Regions from separate parts of the Streptomyces sp. NPDC004752 genome, predicted to be linked through region 4. Evidence: riboswitches for the same ligand, from Rfam matches in the RefSeq annotation. Region 4 holds a riboswitch; each other region holds the start of a gene.

Evidence for each region. A riboswitch is a leader RNA that binds a small molecule or an ion and turns the genes downstream of it on or off. The one in region 4 is predicted to bind S-adenosylmethionine.
Region 1: linked by a shared signal. The riboswitch ahead of thrC (threonine synthase) and the one ahead of ACWEKM_RS20240 (amino acid ABC transporter permease) in region 4 are both predicted to bind S-adenosylmethionine.
Region 2: linked by a shared signal. The riboswitch ahead of ACWEKM_RS14235 (putative leader peptide) and the one ahead of ACWEKM_RS20240 (amino acid ABC transporter permease) in region 4 are both predicted to bind S-adenosylmethionine.
Region 3: linked by a shared signal. The riboswitch ahead of ACWEKM_RS23020 (aminotransferase class V-fold PLP-dependent enzyme) and the one ahead of ACWEKM_RS20240 (amino acid ABC transporter permease) in region 4 are both predicted to bind S-adenosylmethionine.

The regions. Positions count from the first base shown of each region.
Region 1 is NZ_JBSGBN010000002.1:72,614-75,951, forward strand. It holds gene ACWEKM_RS01340 (cold-shock protein) at 1-110, opposite strand, end outside; gene ACWEKM_RS01345 (MoaD/ThiS family protein) at 545-820, opposite strand; gene thrC (threonine synthase) at 817-2,100, opposite strand; SAM riboswitch class I at 2,119-2,283, opposite strand; gene ACWEKM_RS01355 (glucosyl-3-phosphoglycerate synthase) at 2,442-3,338, shown strand, end outside.
Region 2 is NZ_JBSGBN010000027.1:65,878-69,215, forward strand. It holds gene ACWEKM_RS14230 (ABC transporter substrate-binding protein) at 1-1,504, opposite strand, end outside; gene ACWEKM_RS14235 (putative leader peptide) at 1,708-1,824, opposite strand; SAM riboswitch class IV at 1,859-1,972, opposite strand; gene ACWEKM_RS14240 (DUF1684 domain-containing protein) at 2,061-2,885, opposite strand; partial or broken gene ACWEKM_RS14245 (LLM class F420-dependent oxidoreductase) at 2,948-3,338, opposite strand, start outside.
Region 3 is NZ_JBSGBN010000055.1:14,429-17,766, reverse strand. It holds gene ACWEKM_RS23020 (aminotransferase class V-fold PLP-dependent enzyme) at 1-1,217, opposite strand, end outside; SAM riboswitch class IV at 1,408-1,524, opposite strand; gene trpD (anthranilate phosphoribosyltransferase) at 1,612-2,676, opposite strand; gene qcrB (cytochrome bc1 complex cytochrome b subunit) at 2,808-3,338, opposite strand, start outside.
Region 4 is NZ_JBSGBN010000045.1:46,079-49,416, reverse strand. It holds gene ACWEKM_RS20245 (amino acid ABC transporter ATP-binding protein) at 1-336, opposite strand, end outside; gene ACWEKM_RS20240 (amino acid ABC transporter permease) at 333-1,313, opposite strand; SAM riboswitch class IV at 1,670-1,781, opposite strand; gene ACWEKM_RS20235 (glutathione S-transferase C-terminal domain-containing protein) at 1,871-2,761, opposite strand; gene ACWEKM_RS20230 (putative leader peptide) at 2,876-2,995, opposite strand; gene ACWEKM_RS20225 (hypothetical protein) at 3,222-3,338, shown strand, end outside.

The DNA.
Region 1 (3,338 bases), on a different contig from region 4:
CCGTCCATCTGAATCGCGCTGTAGTGGACGAAGACGTCCGCACCACCGTCGACCGCGATGAAGCCGTACCCCTTCTCCGCGTTGAACCACTTGACGGTGCCCTGAGCCATGCCTAACTCCCCTATTACTGGCCCTTGCACAGATCCACACTTCGTGGACCCGGGTCAGACCTCACCCTCCACGGTGGGGGGCGTGCGCCGGAACGCGTCGACCGCGGCTGAATGTATCTGTCCAACTGCCGTCTGCAACAGGTCAATCGGACGAGAAATCTGGACGCGCCCGGTCGGGAATTTATTGAGAATTCATCAGAATTCAGGGCAAGTCGGGCTCCATAAAAGGAGCAAAAGCCGCGAAGAAAGCGGGGAGTTTGGCGACTTCTTGGCGGGTGCACGGAGTGAATCCGGGGCCTGCGCCCCGGGAGGCCGGGAACGCGTTCCCCAACTCTACCGCGCTCAACCCCACTGAATGACCCCCTCCGTTTCTCTCACGGAGGGGGCCATCGGATGAACAGTCGGTAATGGGAGTTATCGAAGGTAAGGGAGCGTCAGCCGCCGGCCACGGCCGGGATGATGGACACGCCCGCGCCGTCCGGCGTCGCGGTCTGAAGGCCCTGCTCGAAGCGGACGTCGTCGTCGTTGACGTACACGTTGACGAAGCGGCGCAGCTTGCCCTGGTCGTCCAGGACGCGCGCGGCGATGCCGGTGTGGTTCTTCTCCAGGTCGGCGATGACCTCTTCGAGGGTGGCGCCCTCGGCGCTCACCTCGGCCCGGCCGCCCGTGTAGGTACGCAGAATGGTGGGGATGCGAACGGTCACGCTCATGCGAGGCCAGCCTCTCGGAAGGAGTCCAGGTTGGGGCGGATGGTGGCGGTCAGGCCGGTGCCGGCCACCGCGTCGAGGGTCTTGAGGCCGTCGCCGGTGTTGAGGACGACCGTGGTGAGCGCGGGGTCGAGGACACCGTCCTCGATCAGCTTCTTCGTCACACCCACGGTGACGCCGCCGGCCGTCTCCGCGAAGATGCCCTCGGTCCGCGCCAGCAGCTTGATCGCCTCGACCACCTGCTCGTCCGTCACGTCCTCCACGGCGCCGCCGGTGCGGCGGGCGATGTCGAGCACATAAGGGCCGTCGGCCGGGTTGCCGATCGCCAGGGACTTGGCGATGGTGTTCGGCTTCTGCGGGCGGACCACGTCCTGACCGGCCTTGAACGCGGTGGACACCGGCGAGCAGCCCTCGGCCTGCGCGCCGAAGATCTTGTACGGCCGGTCCTCGACGAGGCCCAGCGCGATCAGCTCCCGCAGTCCCTTGTCGACCTTGGTGAGCTGGGAGCCGGAGGCGATCGGGACGACGATCTGGTCGGGCAGCCGCCAGCCGAGCTGCTCGCAGATCTCGTACGCCAGGGTCTTGGAGCCCTCCGCGTAGTACGGCCGCAGATTGACGTTGACGAAGCCCCAGCCCTCGCCGGCCGGATCGCCGATCAGCTCGGAGCAGAAGCGGTTCACGTCGTCGTAGTTGCCCTCGATGCCGACGAGATCACCGCCGTAGATCGCGGCCATGACGACCTTGCCCTGCTCCAGGTCGTGCGGGATGAACACACAGGAGCGCAGTCCGGCGCGGGCCGCCGCGGCGCCGACGGCCCCGGCGAGGTTGCCGGTCGAGGAGCAGGACAGGGTCGTGAAGCCGAAGGCGCGCGCCGCCTCCAGCGCCTGGGCGACCACCCGGTCCTTGAAGGAGTGCGTCGGGTTGCCGGAGTCGTCCTTCACATACAGGCCGCCGGTGACGCCCAGCTCGCGGGCCAGGTTGTCGGCCTGCACCAGCTTGGTCCAGCCCGGGTTCAGATTGGGCTTTGCGGCCACGTCCGCGGGGACCGGCAGCAGCGGCGCATAGCGCCAGATGTTCGCGGGACCCGCCTCGATCGTCCGACGCAGCTCCTCGGTGTCGTACGCCGAGAAGTCGTAGGCGATCTCCAGCGGGCCGAAACACTCCTCGCAGGCGAACACCGGTCCGAGTGGCACCCGGTGGCCGCACTCGCGGCAGCTCAAGGCCGCGGCGGGACCGAGGTTCGCGGACTGGTTCGTGGTGCTTGCAACGGTCTGCACAGCCATGTGAGGCGAGGCCCTTTCTCCTCATCTTCCTCACGACGCATCTCGCCGTGAGACGGATTTGGCACCTTCCCTAGCCGGGAGCCTCGCGGAAACGATCGACTGGTGCAGCGATCCTTACGAGTACCGACTGGAGGGTTGCCGGGGCTTCATCGGGCCGTGTCCCTCTGCCCCTCTGGATGAGCTGTATGCGGTTGTGAACGCCGAATGGCCCCGACATGCGATGGCCATCCGCGTTGTTCAAGACTGTAACCGAAGGCCAGGACAGTTGAGATAGTCGTCCGAACCGCGAGATGGATCACACCCGCGCCCGGTGTGATCACGACAGTGAGGAGCAGCCGACCGTGCTGGAAGAAGTCGAGCGCTGGCTGGCCACCCGCTCCTGGTCGGTGACCGACCGCCCGCTGCACACCATCCTCGCCGCGAAACAGCGCACGGGCCAGTCGGTCTCCGTCGTGCTGCCCGCGCTCAACGAGGAGGAGACGGTCGGCGACATCGTCGCGGTCATCCGGCACGACCTCATGCGCCAGGCGCCGCTGGTCGACGAGATCGTCGTCGTCGACTCGGGGTCCGCCGACCGCACCGCCGAGGTGGCCGCCGCGGCGGGCGCCCGGGTGGAGCACCGCGACGCCATCCTGCCGCGGCTGCCCGCCGCACCCGGCAAGGGCGAGGTCCTGTGGCGCTCGCTGCTGGTCACCGGCGGGGACATCGTCTGCTTCGTCGACGCGGACCTGCGGGAGTTCTCCACCGACTTCGTCACCGGGATCGTGGGCCCACTGCTCACCGACCCGGACATCGACCTGGTCAAAGCCATGTACGACCGGCCGCTGGCCGGCGCGGCCGGCCAGGGCGGCCGGGTCACCGAGCTGATGGCCCGCCCGCTGCTCAATATGCACTGGCCGCGGCTGGCCGGTTTTGTGCAGCCGCTCGGCGGCGAGTACGCGGCCCGCCGCTCGCTGCTGGAGCAGCTGCCGTTCCCTGTCGGATACGGCGTCGAACTGGGCATGCTGATCGACGCCCTGCACCTGGTGGGCCTGGACGCCCTCGCCCAGGTCGATGTCGGCGTGCGCAAGCACCGGCACCAGGACGGGCAGGCGCTGGGCCGGATGGCCGCCTCGATCTACCGCACCGCCCAGCTGCGGCTGGCCCGCGGGCATCTCGTGCGGCCCTCCCTCACCCAGTTCGAACGGGGCGAGGACGGCTTCGAGCCGCGCACCCACCCGGTGGACACCGAGGAACGG
Region 2 (3,338 bases), on a different contig from region 4:
ACGCGTTCTGCACGATCAGTTGCTGCGCCTCGTCCACCAGCTGCTCGCGCTTGGCGGTGTCCGTGGTCGCGGCCTGGCCGGACAGTGCCCTGTCCAGGGAAGTGGCGGGCAGGCGGTAGAAGTTGGCCAGCTGGGTGGAGAAGGAGGTACGCAGGATGTCCGGGTCGGAGCGGGTCACGTTGCTCCACACCAGGTCGAAGTCACCGCCCTGGAGCGTGGTGGCGAACTGACTGACCTGACCCTGCTTGAGCACCACGTCGATCCCGACGGCCTTCAGCTGCTGCTGGACCAGCTCCAGTGCGGGCTGGTTGGTGGCGGCGTTGGGGAACCAGCTGATGGTCAGGCTCAGCTTCTTGCCGTCCTTGGCGCGTATGCCGTCACTGCTGGCTTTCCAACCGGCCGCTTCCAGCAGGGACTTCGCCTTGGCCGCGTCGAAGGCGAGGTCCGAGGAGAGGTCGGTGTAGTCGGGCGTGGTGTGCGCCAGGACGCTGGTCGCCGGCTGGGTGCCGGTCGGGAACACGGTGTCGGCGATCTGCTTGCGGTCGATGGCCGCCAGGATCGCCTGACGCACCTTCACGTCCTTCAGCAGCGGCCGCGAGTTGTTGACGCCGAGCCCGAAGACCACACCGGGGTTGGCCCGGCGCAGCAGGGTGACCTGACCGCCCCCGAGCGCCGCCTCGTTGGCCTTGCCGACGCTGCTGATCGCGTCCACCTGCCCGGACTGGAGGCTGCCGGCCCGCACCCCCGCCTCGGGGACGACCTTGAAGACCAGCTTGTCCAAGTATGCCTCGCCCTTCTTGGACCACAGCGAGGAGCCCCAGTCGTAGCCGGTGCGCTTGGCCAGAGTGATCGACTGGTTCTGGACGTACTGCTTGAGCACGAACGGCCCCGACCCGATCACACCGTCGCTGCACTTCTGCTGCGGGGTCTTCTTCACGCTCGCCGACGACTCGATGCCCAGCGAGTGGGTCGAAGTCGCCTGGAAGAACTGGGCGTTGGGCTCCTTGAAGGTCACCTTGACGGTGAGCGGGTTTACCGCGGTGGTGCTCTTGACGCCGCTGAGATAGCCCTGGGCGAGGACCCCGAGGGCGCCGAGCTTCGGCACCGCGTCGAAGTTGTCCTTGACCACCTGCGCGGTCAGCTGGGAGCCGTCGCTGAAGGTGACGCCCGAGCGCAGATGGAAGGTGAACTCCGTGGCGTCGGCGTTGATGTCCCAACTCTTGGCGAGCCACGGCACGATCTTGCCGGTCCTGGGGTCCTGGTCGGTCAGGGAGTCCACGGTCTGGCGCACCGAGTAGATGCTCTCGTTGCTGCCGACCTGCTGTGGATCCGCGCAGCCGACGTCGGAACTCACCGCGAAGGTCAGGGTGCCACCGGACTTCGGCCGGCTGCTTCCGCTATCGGAGTCGTCGCCCGAACCGCAGGCGGTCAGCAGAACACTGGTGGTCAGCAGGGCGGCGAGGGGCGCCCAGCGGGGGGCTCTGAAAGCCGGAAGTGCGTTCACGGAGGGTTCTCCTACTCGTGTCACCAGGCATGGAGGCGCCGTACAAGGCACAACCGTGCATGGGTGTGCGGCCCTGGCCGGTACAAGACCGGTGGCGGGGAAGCGCTGTGCAGACAGGGACCAGGGCGGAGCGGGGGTCAGCCGCAGGCGGCTGCGGTGACGGCCGGTGCGTGCCGGACTACGACCGGCGGCGGAAGGGGCCGTCAGGCCTGACAGAGGCAGCTGGTCGAGCGCTTGAGGTCGATGTGGCGCCGACGCGAGAGCCGGGAGAACACGGTGGCGTCGGCGAAGCGGGCGCTGAGGTCACCACCGTGCCGCATGCCGGTCCTCCACATTTCCGGCCCCGGTCACGGGGCCACGCGCTTGCGGGGATCGTCGGTGATCCCGCCGGGCTTTCACCTGGAGCACCCCACCGCGCGGGAGGGTTGCCGGTCAGCGAGCCAGGGCTTGACGCTGGCACTCAATGCCGTTCGTGATCGTACGGAGGGCTCTTGTCGTACGTCAATGCCGGAAATCGACGCCCTGCTGGGGCAGTCGGACCGGCACCGGGTCCGGCTCAGGAACCGCCGCGCTCGCGGGGGATCTTCTGGCCGGCCTCGATCGCCACCGGCAGCCGGTTCTCGGCCGGGGGCAGCGGGCAGGTGGCCAGGTCCGTGTAGGCGCATGGCAGGTTCGCGGCGCGGTTGAAGTCCAGGACGACCGTACCGTCGGCGGCGGGCGGCTCCAGGGGCAGGGCCCGGTTGGCGGCGTAGGTGGTGACCCCGGAGGTCGCGTCGGTGAAGAGCACCATCAGCCGGTCCGCGCCAGGGCCGGGGAACGCGGTCAGCGACAGCGGGCGCCCGTCCAGCTCGAACTCGACCCTGCCGGGAGCGTCGTACACATGCTCAAGGCCCTCGACGGCGGCGCCCACGGTGGTCGGCCGTGGCGTGTCGAAGGGGATGTAGCGGCCCGTCACGGCCCAGCGCGGGTCGGGGGCGTACGCGGGTGTTCCGGTGAAGGCCGTACGCAGCGGCGCGTCCGGGTGCCGGGGGCGCACGATGTCGTTGCCGCCGCGCTTGGCGACCTCGATGACGGCGTCTCCCCAGACCGCGTCGACGCCGCCGCGTTCGGGAAGCACGCCGAAGTGGTGTTCCCCGTGCACCGGCGTTCCGTCGACGACCAGTTCCTCGCCGTCGTCGAGGTCTACGACGACCCCGTCTGGGCCGGTGCGCCACGCACCGGGCGCGTCGGGGAAGCGCTGGGGCCGGTCGTCGAGCCAGTGCAGGCCGGTGATCGCCAGGAACCCGTGCGGGCTGGCGAGCCGGGCCTCCTGGGCGCGGTACCACTCCAGCCAGTTCTCGGTGAATGCACGGAAGTCGGTCGTGGTGGCCTCGCTGGTCATGGGTACTCCTTCGTCACGGGGGTGCAGGGGGGCCGGTCGGGCCGTCGGTTCGACCGGCGTGCTCAGCGAGCCAGTTCGCCGAGGAGTCGCCAGGTGCCTCGGCGGTCGGCTTCTCCCGCGATCTCGGTGCCCGAGAACACGACCTCGGTGGCGCCGGCGTCGCGGTAACGGCGTATCTCGGCCTCGACGGCCTTCTCGTCGCCGATCACGGCCAGGTCGGCGGCCCGCCGGCCGCCGGAGAGCTCGATGACCCGGGCGTAGGACGGGATCTGTTCGTAGAACGCGAGGCTCTCGGTGGCCTTGGCCCGCACCGCCTCCACGTCGTCGGTGACCACGCCGGGCACCAGGGCCACGATCCTGGGCGCGGGGCGGCCGGCGGCCTCGGCGGCTGCGGTCAGGGCGGGCACGATGTGTTCCGCAAGGGCGCGCGGTCCCGCCAGGTAGGGCAGGATC
Region 3 (3,338 bases), on a different contig from region 4:
CACTCCCCCTGGGACTGCGGGTCGCTGCCCAGAAGAGTGCGGACGAGAGGGTGGGCGCAGAAGAGCCCGTCGCGGACGCCGATGCCGTACTCGGCGGAGAGCGCGGCCGCGAAGTGGGAGCTGTTCCAGCCCTCGACCACGAAGGAGAGCACGCCGACCCGCGGCGCGGCGTCGCCGAACAGGGAGAGGACCCGGACCTCGGGGACCTCGGCGAGCCCCGCGCGAACCGTGTCGATCAGGTGCCGCTCGCGGGCGACCAGGGTGTCGAAACCGGCTTCCGTGAGGGCCTTGCAGGCCGAGGCGACGGCGTAGGCGCCGATCACGTTCGGCGAGCCGGCCTCATGGCGGGCAGCCGTCTCGTGCCACTCCACGGCCACGCCCCCGTCCGCCCGCCGGGTGACCGTACGGCTCGCCCCGCCGCCCGCGAGATACGGCTCGGCCGCGCGCAGCCAGTCGGCGCGTCCGGCCAGCACACCGGCACCGAACGGGGCGTACAGCTTGTGTCCGGAGAAGGCGACCCAGTCGACGTCGAGATCCCGCACCGACACCGGGTGGTGCGGGGCGAGCTGGGCGGCGTCCAGGACGATCCGGGCGCCGTGCGCATGGGCGACGGCGGCCAGCTCACGCACCGGCCACAGCTCGCCGGTGACGTTGGAGGCACCGGTGACGCAGACCAGGGCCGGGCTGTCGGGGCCCGAGCCGGTCGAGCGAAGCCGAGCGCTGGGGGAACGGTCGGCCAGTGCCGCCTGAAGGGTCGCGACGGCCTGCGCCGGGGTGCGCGGGGCGTCGAGGTAGCTGACCTGGGCGTCCTTCCAGGGCAGCAGCGAGGCGTGATGCTCGGTCTCGAAGACGAAGACCTGGCAGTCGGCGGGGAGCGCGGACGCCAGCAGGTTGAGCGAGTCGGTGGTGGAGCGGGTGAAGATCAACTGGTCGTCGGGGCGGCAGTCCAGGAACTCGGCGACGGTCGCGCGGGCGTTCTCGAACAGGTCGGTGGACAGCTGCGAGAGGTAGCCGGCGCCGCGGTGCACGCTGCCGTAGTAGGGGGCGTAGGCGGCCACGTCGTCCCAGACGCGCTGGAGGGCGGGGGCGCTGGCCGCGTAGTCGAGGGCGGCATAGGTGACCTCGCCGCCGGTGACGAGCGGCACGGTGACATCGCGGCCGAGGACGGGCAGCGGGGCGCAGAGCGACTGGGCGGAGGCAGCGGTGGAGACGGACATGGCACAACTCCCGTGAATGCAGGCGGAATTCACCACGCGAGCACAGCTGCGTCGGGCAGGGCTCGGCGTGGGAAGGGGTGAAAGGGGTACGCGGAGGCGGGGCTCTGCGGCCCTATCGCATTCGCTTGCTCACGAGAGGCTCCCTCGACGACCAGGACCCCTGGGCTGCATCACTCAGCAGAGTGCGAGGGGTCCGCGCTTGCCGCAGACCTCGCTGCCTACGGCCTGGTCTTCACCCGGGGCACCCCGCCACGGACGGAGGGTTGCCGGACAGTCGGCCGGGGCCGAATGACTGTCGCTCATGACCTGGAGACATCCTGCCACACGATCTTCTGTGCGCAAGGCGTGGTCCGCATCCTGGACCACGCCTTGAGGCACAGCGCCGTACGAGGGTTCAGGCGTGGGTGGCGGCGGCCCACCGTTCGAGCGTCCGCCGGGCCGCGCCCGAGTCGATCGACTCGGCTGCCTTGGCCATGCCGGCCCGGATCCGCTCCACCAACGGCCCGTCCCCCGGTTCCAGGGCCACCAGTGCCGCCGCCGAGTTCAGCAGGACGGCGTCCCGCACCGGGCCCGTCTCGCCGTCCAGCAGCCGCCGGGCCACCCCGGCGTTGTAGGCGGGGTCGGCGCCGCGCAGCGCCGCCACGGGCACCAGGTCGAGGCCGACCTCGCGCGGGTCGAAGACCTCCTCGGTGATCTTGCCGTCGCGCACCCTCCACACCCGGGAGGTGGCGGTGATCGTCAGCTCGTCCAGGCCGTCGTCCCCGCGGAACACCAGCGCGGACGAGCCGCGCTCGGCCAGCACCCCGGCGATGAGCCCCGCCATCCGGGTGTCGAAGCAGCCGATCGCCGAGGCGGTGACCCGGGCCGGGTTGGTCAGCGGGCCGAGCAGGTTGAACGAGGTCGGGATCCCCAGGTCGCGCCGGACCGCGCCGACGAACCGCATCGAGGGGTGGAAGGCGGCCGCGAAGCAGAAGGTGATCCCGGCCTCCTCGACCACCCGCGCCACGCGTTCGGGCGTCAGATCCAGATTGATGCCGAGCTGTTCGAGCACATCGGAGGATCCGCTGGCCGAGGAGGACGCCCGGTTGCCGTGCTTGACGACCTTGGCGCCGGTGCCCGCGAGCACGATGGCGGACATCGTCGAGATGTTGACCGTCTTGGCCCGGTCGCCGCCCGTGCCGACGATGTCGACGGCCGGCCCGGGGATGTGCAGCGGCTTGGCATGCTGGTACATCGCCTCGACCAGACCGGTGATCTCCTCGACCGTCTCCCCCTTGGCCCGCAGGGCCACCAGGAAGCCGGCGATCTGGGCATCCGCCGCCTCGCCGGACATGATGCGGTCCATGGCCCACGCCGTGTCACGGGCGCTCAGGTCCTGCCCGCCGAGCAGGGTGCTCAGCAGCTCGGGCCAGGAACGGCCCGCCGCGGTGTCGCCTCCAGCGGGGGTCACAGCGCTCATCAGCCGCTCCGGTCGTCGCAGATCGTCGTCATGTACGGATCGACTCCACCCTATCCACCCGGCGGACGTGCGAGGGGCCCCGTCCGGTGTTCGGACGGAGCCCCTCGCACGTGGTGTGGCGTGCGCAGCGATCAGTGGTGGCCGTGGCCGCTCGTGATCTCCTTGTACTCCTCGACGGTGGGCTTCGGGATCTGGGCGTCCTCGCCGTAGTAGGCGTCGCTGAGCTTGGCGCGCAGCTTCTCGGAACCCTTCACCTTCCGCTCGACACCGTTCTCGTCGACCGTCGGGCCGATCTCGGCCGGCTCGTACTGGTGGTGGGCCGTGAGGGTGTGCAGCTGCTCCTGGCTGAGCGGCTCGTGGACCTCGATGAACTCACCGTGCGGCAGGCGCTTGATGATGCCGGTCTCGCGGCCGTGCAGCACCTTGTCGCGGTCCCGGCGCTGCAGGCCGAGGCAGATCCGCTTGGTGACGATGAACGCGATGACCGGTCCGGCGAAGAAGAAGATCCGGACGAACCAGGTGACGGCGTTGATCGACAGATGCAGATGCGTGGCCCACAGGTCGTTGCCACCGCCGACCAGGGTGATCATGTAGATCGTGATCCAGGCGACACCGAACGCGGTACGGGTCGGGGCGTTGCGCGGGCGGTCCAGGATGTGGTG
Region 4 (3,338 bases):
CGGAAACAGGTTGAAGTTCTGGAAGACGAAGCCGATCCGGCTGCGCTGGGCCAGGATGGCCCGCTCGCTCAACTCCTTGAGCCGCGTCCCGCTCCGTCTGACCCCGATCGGTTCGCCGCCGACGCTGACGTGTCCGATCTCGGGCTTCTCCAGGTGGTTGATCACCCGCAGCAGCGTGGACTTCCCGGAACCGGACGGGCCGATGACGACGGTGACCTCGCCGGGGCGCACGGTCAGGTCGATGCCGTCGAGGACGCGGTGGGCGCCGTACCACTTGTGCACGTTGTGCACCTCCAGGGCGACGGGGGCCTGGTCGGCGGGCGTGGCGGCGGTCATACGGTGGCCTCCCGGCGCAGTCGGGCACGTAGTTCGGCGAGGCCGGAGCGGGCCCGCTGCAAGGGTGTGGGCGGCAGGGTGCGGGTGGCGCCCCGGGCGAAGTACCGCTCGACGTAGAACTGGACGACGGACACGGCGCTGGTGAGGATCAGGTACCAGACGGTGGCGACCAGCAGCAGCGGCACGATGTCACCGGGATAGGTGCTGCCCATGGTCTGCACCGCGCCGAACAGGTCGATCAGCGACACGTAGAACACCAGGGACGTGCCCTTGATCAGGCCGATGAGCTGGTTGACGTAGTTCGGCGTGATGGACCTGAGCGCCTGCGGGAAGACGATCCGGGTGAACTGGTAGCCCTTCGGCAGGCCGAGCGCGGCGGCGGCCTCGTGCTGGCCCTGATCGACGGAGAGGATGCCGCCGCGGACCACCTCCGACGCGTACGCCGCCTCGTTGAGGCTGAGGCCGACCACCGCGACCGCCATGTCGGTGGCCAGCCTCGACTCGTCGAAGGTGACGAAGGCGGGGCCGAAGGGGAGGCCGAGGCTCACCGTCCGGTACAGGGCCGAGAAGTTGTAGAGGAAGATCAGTACGACGATGAGCGGCACGGACCGGAACAGCCAGGTGTACGTCCAGCTGACGGCGCGCAGCACGGGGCTTCCGGACAGCCGGCCGAGGGCCAGCAGGATGCCGCCGAGCAGACCCAACACGGCACTGAGCGCGGTCACTTCGAGGGTGATGAGGAGGCCGTCGAGCACGGTGGGGCGCAGGAACCAGTAGCGGAAACGGTCCCACTGGTAGAAGGGGTTGGTGGCCAGTCCGTGCGCGATCTGCGCCACGACCACCAGCACGACGGCGGTGACGATCCACCGGCCGGGACGGCGCAGCGGCACAACTCGCTGGGCTGACAGGGGTTTTGACGGTGTGTCGGCTTTCGGCGGCGCGGTGACGGACACGGCGCCGCCCGGGAGTTCTGTCATGGCAGGGCTCCGGCGTGGTCGGGCGCCCCCGGGCCCGCGGCGGGACCCGCGTGGCTACGCCGACGGCGCTATGGCACGGCGCGGCACGCGGGAAAGCACGGGATGCGAGGACGGAACGGGCAGCGGCACACCGCTCGATCGGTGTGCGGCGGGAACGCGGGGGCTGGAAGTGGCGTCAGCCCCGGCGACGGGCAGGGCCCGAAGCGGTACACAGCGCGCTGCTCACGCGGAGCAGGTCGACGGCCCGGTCGGCGACGAGCAGGCCCGCGTACGGATGTACGCAGCTTCGGGAGCGGCCGATGGCCGTCCGGTCGGCTGCGTACATGTCCGTCACTCGCATTTCCGGCCCCTGTGGGCCCTCGCGCTTACCGAAAAACGTCATCCGGTCCGGTCGTCACCTGGGGCACCCCACCGCGGTGCGAGGGTTGCCGGACAGCGAGCCAGGGCTTGTCGCTGACACTCATGACCGTGCTGAGCGGTAAGTAAGGCAGTTGGGCGGACGGATGTCAACGCCCGTCCGCGGAATGGACCGGCGAATGGACCGGTGTCGGCCCTGTTCAGCCGCGCCGGGATCCGGGGGCGCCGGCCGTGTGCCGCGCCCAGTCCAGGATCTGGACGGCCGAGCCGGCCGCCTCCAGACCCGCGCAGCGGGCGTGGTGCCGGCGGGCGATGCCGTCCAGGTCGAGGTGGGCGCCGAAGGCGGGCCGGGCTGCCAGCCGCCGGGCGTGCGCCCACAGCGCCGGGTGATCGGCCACGCGGTGCACGGCGGCGGCGTCGAGGTGGTGGCGGTGCACGGTGTCGAGTTGCACCAGGGCGACCCACAACTCCACGTCGGCGGCGGTGAGTCCGTCGCCGACAAGGAACTCCCGCCCGGCGAGCCGTCGTTCCAGTCCGGCCAGCGTGCCGAGCAGGACGTCGAGCGCCGCGGCCCGCTCGGCCGCGTCCGCGCCGACCCGGCCCGCGCGCTGCGCGGCCTCCTCGATGCCCTGCGCGCACCGCCGCTCGACTTCCTCGATCTCGGCCTCGGCGCCGCACGGGTAGAGCCGGTCGCGCCCGTCGCCGAAGCAACGGTCGAGGTCGCGCAGGATGTCAGGGGCGTGAGTGCTGACGATGCGCCCCGACCAGTCGTCGCTGAGCACCGGCGCGAGCGCCGGTCCGGTGTAGCGGTGCGCGCTCGCCTCGTACAGCGGGCGCAGCGCCGAGTGGCCGCCGCCGGGACAGTCGGGGACGGCGGTGAGGAAGGTGACCGGACAGATGTCGTGGAGGGCGAGGAGGCTGTGGCCCACGGCGATCCGCAGGCCGTCGCGGCAGGCGGTCGTGAGGTGGAGCCGGTAGCGGCGGGGCACGGCGTAGTGGCCGCTGCGCGCGTCCCGGCCGATCCTGCCCCGGAAGGGGGCGGGCCGCTGGACGCGCGGGAGGGCGGCGAGCGGCGTGCTGAACGTGGACATGCGTCTCCCCGGATGCGAGCGCGCGGACGTACGCGCGGTGGAAGCGTCGTCGGTCGGTGGGTGCGAGGGACCCGTGGGTGCGAGGGGCTCCGGTCGGCCGGGAGCGAGGGACGGTCAGCCCGGGAGGCTGAGCGCGCTGCAGACCCGCAGCAGGTCGATGTGCCGACGGGAGGTCAGCAGCGGGAGCGACGGTGCACGGCGGCTGCGGCCGGTGCTCGTCCCACGGCGCCCCATCATTTCCCTACCTTTTCACTAGGATTCCCCTTCTGGAGTGTCGATCCGCGTCCACGGCGCCGTCAAGGGGGCGTCCACTCCTAGAACTGGGACACCCGGCGACGTGCGCCGAGGGACCCGGCGCGATCTGCTCTCCCGCTCACCCGAACGGCCCGGTTGCGCTGGTCGGTCGACGTGCCCGGTGGTGGCGTGGAGGGACGTACCGCGTTTCGAGGAGGCAGTCCCGATGAACCGTTCGTCCCGTCGTCCTGTGCGTGTCCTCGCCTCGGTCCTGGCCGCCGGACCACTGCTGGCCGCGGGTGCCTGCTCGGACGTCGGCGGGGCCTCCGGCACGGTGTCCGTC